Regions from separate parts of the Janthinobacterium sp. C22 genome, predicted to be linked through region 2. Evidence: predicted binding sites of a transcription regulator. Region 2 holds the regulator's gene; the other holds the start of a gene.
The links. The regulator LexA, encoded in region 2, represses DNA repair genes until DNA is damaged. The targets are predictions, from matches to a motif close to ACTGTATNNNNATACAGT.

Region 1 (3,413 bases), 1.0 Mb from region 2:
TCGAATGCCGTGCCCGCCTGCGGCTGGTTTTCCGCGCGCGCCAGGGCCAGCAGCTGGTTGACCAGGCGCGTGGCCGCTTCCGAGCTTTTCGCCAGCTGCAGCAGCGAGCGGTGGATCTCGTCGTGGTCGGTCTGGCGCAGGGCCAGCTCCGATTGCATGCGCATGCCGGCCAGCGGCGTCTTCATCTGGTGCGCCGCGTCGGCGATGAAGCGTTTCTGCATGTCGATCGACAGCGACAGGCGCGCCAGCATCTCGTTGAGCGAACCGACCAGCGGCGTGATTTCCTCGGGCACCTGGCCCGATTCGATGGGAGAGAGGTCGTCAGGCGGCCGGGCGCGTATGCGTTCCTGCAATTGCGCCAGCGGCGACAGGCCGCGCGCCAGGGCAAACCAGACCAGGGCCAGGATCACGGGCAGGATGATGAACTGCGGCAAAATCACGCCCTTGATGATTTCATTGGCCAGCTGGGCGCGCTTTTCCAGCGTCTCGGCCACTTGCACCAGCGCGCGGTTCGGCTCATCGTCGTTGCCGGCAGGAATATCGAGATAGCTGAACGCCACGCGCACGGGCGTGCCGTGGATGGTGTCGTTGCGAAACAGCACCATGCCGCTGCGGTATTTGTCGGGGTCTTGCGGCGGCGGCAAGTCGCGGTCGCCGTCGAGATATTCGCCGTGCGGACCCACCACCAGGTAATACAGGGTGTCGATATCGTCGCCGCGCAGGAAGTCGCGGCCGCTGCTGCTCTTGTCCGGCGCACGGCGCAGCAGCGCGCCATCGGCCTGCTTGACCTGTTGCGTCAGCACCGTCACGCTGTCTTCCAGCGCATGGTCGAACGGTTGATTGGCGATGCCCTTGGCCACCAGATAGGTGATGGCGATGCTCATCGGCCACAGCAGCAGCAGGGGCGCCAGCATCCAGTCGAGGATTTCGCCGAACAGCGAATGCTCGATGGTGTCATCCTGCTCCGTGGTGGGCGGCTCGAACCAGTCGTCGTCGTCCGGCTCGTCCGCTGGCGCCTCGCGCGCCTTCACTTGCTGGCGGGACCGCTGGCAGGAGCGGCGGCCTCGCCCGCTTCGGCTTGCAGGCGCGCCGCTTCCGAATATTTTTCCAGGCAATAGCCGAGGCCGCGCACGGTGGCGATGCGCACGCCGCCCACCTCGATCTTCTTGCGCAGGCGGTGCACATATACTTCGATGGCGTTGTTCGATACTTCCTCGCCCCATTCGCACAGGTGGTCGACCAGCTGCTCTTTCGAGACGAGCCGGCCGGTGCGGCCCAGCAGGATTTCCAGCAAGCCCAGTTCGCGCGCGGACAGGTCGAGCATCTGGTCGTTGATGTAGGCGCTGCGTCCCACCTGGTCATAGCTGAGGGGGCCGTGCTTGATGATGGTGGCGCCGCCGCCGGCGCCGCGGCGCGTCAGGGCGCGCACTCTTGCCTCCAGTTCCGACAGGGCGAACGGCTTGGCCATATAATCGTCGGCACCGAGGTCGAGGCCATTCACGCGCTGTTCGATGGAATCGGCGGCCGTCAGGATCAGCACGGGCAGCAGCGAGGCGCGCGCGCGCAGGCGGCGCAGCACTTCCAGGCCGGACATCTTCGGCAGGCCCAGATCGAGGATCAGCAGGTCGAATTCCTGGGTGGACAGGGCCGTATCGGCTTCCTGCCCGGTCTTGACGTAGTCGATCGCATAACCGGACTGGCGCAGCGAGCGGGTCAGGCCATCGGCCAGCACGCTGTCATCTTCGGCAAGTAAAATACGCATGGTGAGGCTTCCTATGCTTGCAGCGGTAGAAGCTTGTATTGTGTTTCATTTTCCGCAAGGTGGCGAGTTTTTGTGAAAAACCAGGCTTGTATTGATCTGTTTCAAAACAAATCCACGTTCCGCTTGCATTGATCACTGTTTTTTTATACAGTACTGTCTGTGTAAAGAATTTAACCCACTGGCGCTATCGCAGGCTGCACGGTTCACGTAGATGCGTCACGTGAATCCGCACCTGTAGAACGGCTGAAAGAACATATGGACGATAAAAAAGCTGTAGTACCCGCATCGGAAAAAGCCAAGGCGCTCGCCGCCGCACTGGCGCAGATCGAGAAGCAGTTTGGCAAAGGTTCGGTCATGCGCATGGATGCCAGCGCACCGATCGAAGAAGTGCAAGTCGTGTCGACCGGTTCGCTCGGCCTCGATATCGCGCTGGGCGTGGGCGGCTTGCCGCGCGGCCGCGTGGTGGAAATCTACGGTCCGGAATCGTCGGGTAAAACCACGCTGACCCTGCAAACCATCGCCGAAATGCAAAAACTGGGCGGCACCTGCGCCTTTATCGATGCCGAGCACGCGCTGGACGTCGGTTACGCGCAAAAGCTGGGCGTGAACCTGCATGAATTGCTGATCTCGCAACCGGACACGGGCGAGCAGGCGCTGGAAATCTGCGACGCCCTCGTGCGTTCGGGCAGCGTCGACCTCGTCGTCATCGACTCCGTGGCGGCACTGACGCCACGCGCCGAGATCGAAGGCGACATGGGTGATTCCCTGCCAGGTTTGCAAGCGCGTCTGATGTCGCAAGCGCTGCGCAAGCTGACCGGCTCCATCAACCGCACGAATACCCTGGTCATCTTCATCAACCAGATCCGCATGAAGATCGGTGTGATGTTCGGCAGCCCGGAAACGACCACGGGCGGCAATGCGCTGAAATTCTACGCCTCCGTGCGCCTGGATATCCGCCGCACGGGCTCGATCAAGTCCGGCGATGAAGTGATCGGCAACGAAACCAAGGTCAAGGTCGTCAAGAACAAGATCGCGCCGCCGTTCAAGGAAGCGCACTTCGACATCCTGTACGGCGCCGGCACCTCGCGCGAAGGCGAAATCCTGGACCTGGGTTCGGATGCCAAGATCGTGGAAAAATCCGGTTCGTGGTACAGCTACAACGGCGAACGCATCGGCCAGGGCAAGGACAACGCCCGCGCCTTCCTGCAAGAGCGTCCGGCGCTGGCCCGCGAAATCGAAAACAAGGTCCGCGCTTCGCTGGGCGTGCGCGAACTGCCGCCGCTGGCCGCTGAAAAGCCGGAAAAAGCGGATAAGGCCGCCGACAAGGCTGCCAAGGCTGCGGAAGCCAAGGCAGAGTAGGTCGGATTGGCGCGGCAAAGCCGCGCGTAATCCGACAACACCACAGACGTCAACAATGTTGTCGGATTACGGCCCAAGGGGCCTAATCCGGCCTACGCATGGCTTGCTGCAAGGTGTGACCATGATCGCCGTCCCGCGCTGTTGCGCCGGGCGGCGATTGTGTTTGGGTGATGTGATCGTGGAATGAAAGACAAGGTGGGTGTATGGCCGCAGTACAACTAAGCCTGAAGGGCAGGGCGCTACGCTTTTTGTCGATGCGCGAACACAGCCGCATGGAATTGCGGCGCAAGCT
Region 2 (3,413 bases):
GCTCGCCAACGATCTTCAGCGGGCCGGTAGGCATGCGGATTTGTGCTTTTTCAACAGCAAAACCTTGCTTGGTCAGCGCTTCAGCGATGTCGAAGTTGGTGACGGAACCGAACAGACGGCCATCGACGCCAGCTTTTTGAGCAACTTGAACGGTCAGGCCGCTCAGTTTTTCGCCCTGGGCTTGCGATGCGGCCAGTTTGGCGGCAGCAGCTTTTTCCAGTTCGGCGCGCTTGACTTCGAATTCAGCCACAGCGGTTGCCGTAGCACGACGTGCCAGGCGTTGCGGGATCAGGAAGTTACGTGCGTAACCGTCTTTGACTTTGACGACTTCGCCGAGGTTACCGACGTTTACAACTTTTTCTAACAGAATGATTTGCATAGTTCTTCTCCAGGAATATCTGACCGATTAAGCGTGGTGCAGATCGGTGTATGGCAGCAGCGCGAGGAAGCGAGCGCGCTTGATTGCGGTGTCGACTTGGCGCTGGTAGTGCGCTTTGGTACCGGTCAGGCGTGCTGGCATGATCTTGCCGTTTTCCTGGACGAAGTCTTTCAGCGTGTCGACGTCTTTGTAGTCGACTTGCTCAACGTGAGCTGCCGTGAAGCGGCAGAACTTCTTACGTTTGAACAAAGGGTTTTGCTGTTTGCGTTTTTCTTTAAGCTTGAGCTTATTTTTGTCGAACTTTTTACCGAATGCCATGTCAGGCTCCTGTATCTAAAATGCGCTAGTCGGGAATGACTGCACTAAAATCAATGATGTGAAACACCAAACTCTTGCTGTTGCGGCTCTTCCTGGCCAGGAAACCCGTGAACTGATACACCCCGCCCAAGCTTGCCTGGCTGAACCGGCCTGAAATTTCGCCAGCGGCTAGCGCGGCAACATCAAACTCGGTCAAACGGGCAATCCCTGCTTCCATCTGCTGCGAACTGTGTTGCAATACTGCATTCACAATCGGCAGCCCTGCCGGGGTATAGCGCAATATTTCGCGCTCGGCAATGATGGCGGTGACTTGTAGCTGGTTCAGCGCACGATCCTGGTCAAAAATTAAGCGGCTGCGGCTGGAGCGGCTGCTGGTGCTTCGGTGCGGTGGCTTTTGGCCGCGTCTTCGCGTTGTACCGATTTCATCATCGGCGAAGGAGCTGTTTCAGCTTTCTTCATTTTAACGGTCAGGTGACGCAACACGGCATCATTGAATTTGAATGCTGTTTCCAACTCGACCAGGGTCTCGTTGTCGCATTCGATGTTCAGGCAGATGTAGTGTGCTTTAGGCAGCTTTTGGATCGAGTAAGCCATTTGACGGCGGCCCCAATCTTCCACGCGGTGAACCGAACCGCCGCGGGTGGTTACGCTGGCTTTGTAGCGTTCGATCATCGCGGGCACTTGCTCGCTTTGGTCCGGATGGACGATAAAGACTATTTCATAATGACGCATGCAAACTCCTTCAGGTCGGATTGATAATCGCCCACCCCGGCGTCAAGACGGGTGTGGGAAGGTCAGCCGAAGATTATAACCGCCTTTTGCAAACGTTTCAATCATTGCTTGCGCCAGCGCCCGAAAAGACCGCGCGCAAACGCGCTTTCCGCCCATGGACAAGTATTTCTTGCGAAATTCGCCGAAAACACGCAAATCCCCTTGCATAGTGGGCGATACTGTACAAAAATACAGTCTGTTCATATAGACAGCATTTCAGTATGCACCCACCGCTCATGATCAAGCTGACAGCACGACAAGAACAAATCCTGAACCTGATCAAGGACGCGATTGAAAACACGGGCTTTCCTCCCACCCGTGCCGAAATCGCCAATGAACTGGGTTTCAAATCGGCCAACGCGGCCGAAGAGCATTTGCAGGCCCTGGCCCGCAAGGGCGCCATCGAGATTTCGCCCGGCACCTCGCGCGGCATCCGCCTGATCGGCGCGGCCGCTGAAGCCCTGCCATCGAAAGTGCCGGCAGCGCTGCTGATGTCGCTGCCCCTGATCGGCCGCGTGGCGGCAGGCTCGCCCATCCTGGCACAGGAAAACCTGGAAGCGAGCTACAACGTGGACCCGGCCCTGTTTTCGGCCAAGCCCGACTTCCTGCTGAAGGTGCGCGGCTGGTCCATGCGCGACGCCGGCATCATGGATGGCGATTTACTGGCCGTCAAGAAGGTCGACAGCGCCAAGAACGGCCAGATCGTCGTCGCCCGCATCGGCGACGAAGTCACCGTCAAGCGCTACAAGAAGACGGGTTCCGTGATCGAACTGTTCCCGGAAAATCCCGACTTCAAGGTCATCACCGTATCGCCGGAAGATGAATTCGCCCTGGAAGGGCTGGCCGTCGGACTCATGCGCAGCTGGCATTAAACGACTGCACGAAAAAGGGCCGCAACAGCATGACTGTTGCGGCCCTTTTCATTTATCCGGCGACTTATACATCGAGTGCCTGGCGGAAATCCTCGAGCAGATCCACCTCGTCCTCGATGCCGACGGAGACGCGGATCAGCGATTCGGCGATACCCATGCTGGCACGCCGCTCGGCACCCATCTCATAGAAGATCGTGTGGGCGACGGGAATGACCAGGGTGCGCGTGTCGCCGAGGTTGCTCGCGGGAATGGCCAAATTCAAACGATTGAGGAAATCGAAGCAGTCGATGCCATCCTTGAGTTCAAAGCTGAACAGGGAGCCATAGCTGCGGAACAGGTCGCTCGCCAGCGCATGCTGCGGGTGCGACGCCAGACCCGGGTAATGCACGGCCGCCACGCGCGGATCGGCGGCCAGCATGGTGGCCAGGGCCAGGGCGTTCGAGCAGGTGCGGTCCATGCGCAAGGCCATGGTTTCCGCGCCGACGGCGATATGGTGCGCCGCTTCCGGCCCCAGCGAGGCGCCGAAGTCGCGCAAGGCCTTGGCGCGGATTTGCGCGATACCCCATTGCGCCGGCGCCGCCTTCTTGTAGTTCTCAAAGATGTTCGGATACTGCGTCCAGTCGAACACGCCCGTGTCCGTCAAGCTGCCGCCCAGGGCATTGCCGTGGCCGCCGATGGATTTCGTCAAGGCATTGACCACCAGGCCCGCGCCCACGGCTTTCGGGCGGAACAGATACGGCGTCGTCATGGTGTTGTCGACGATGTACAAGATGCCCTTCTCGCGGCACAACTCGCCGATCTTTGCCAGGTCGGCGATCTGCGTGCGCGGATTGGCGATGGTTTCCACGAACACGATGCGCGTGGCCGGCGTGATGGCGGCCGCCACGTTGGCCACCTCGGTGGCGTCGACGAACGATACATCGATGCCCTGCCCCGTCACCGTTTGCCACAGGCTGTTGGTGTTGCCAAACAAAAAGGCCGACGACACCACATGGTCGCCCGCGCGCAGCAGCGACTGCACCACGGCGCCGATGGCGCCCATGCCGGTGGCGAAGCACAGGGTGGCCACGCCA

Region 1: a site for LexA is predicted at 1,897-1,914, ahead of recA (recombinase RecA). Genes of this name have one in related genera too.

Annotation. Positions count from the first base shown of each region.
Region 1 is NZ_CP193659.1:1,350,484-1,353,896, forward strand. It holds gene ACRHIG_RS06170 (sensor histidine kinase) at 1-1,031, opposite strand, end outside; gene ACRHIG_RS06175 (response regulator transcription factor) at 1,028-1,762, opposite strand; gene recA (recombinase RecA) at 2,018-3,121, shown strand; gene recX (recombination regulator RecX) at 3,325-3,413, shown strand, end outside.
Region 2 is NZ_CP193659.1:2,376,041-2,379,453, reverse strand. It holds gene rplI (50S ribosomal protein L9) at 1-379, opposite strand, end outside; gene rpsR (30S ribosomal protein S18) at 407-697, opposite strand; gene priB (primosomal replication protein N) at 723-1,022, opposite strand; gene rpsF (30S ribosomal protein S6) at 1,043-1,429, opposite strand; gene lexA (transcriptional repressor LexA) at 1,705-2,340, shown strand; gene ACRHIG_RS10975 (cystathionine gamma-synthase family protein) at 2,405-3,413, opposite strand, start outside.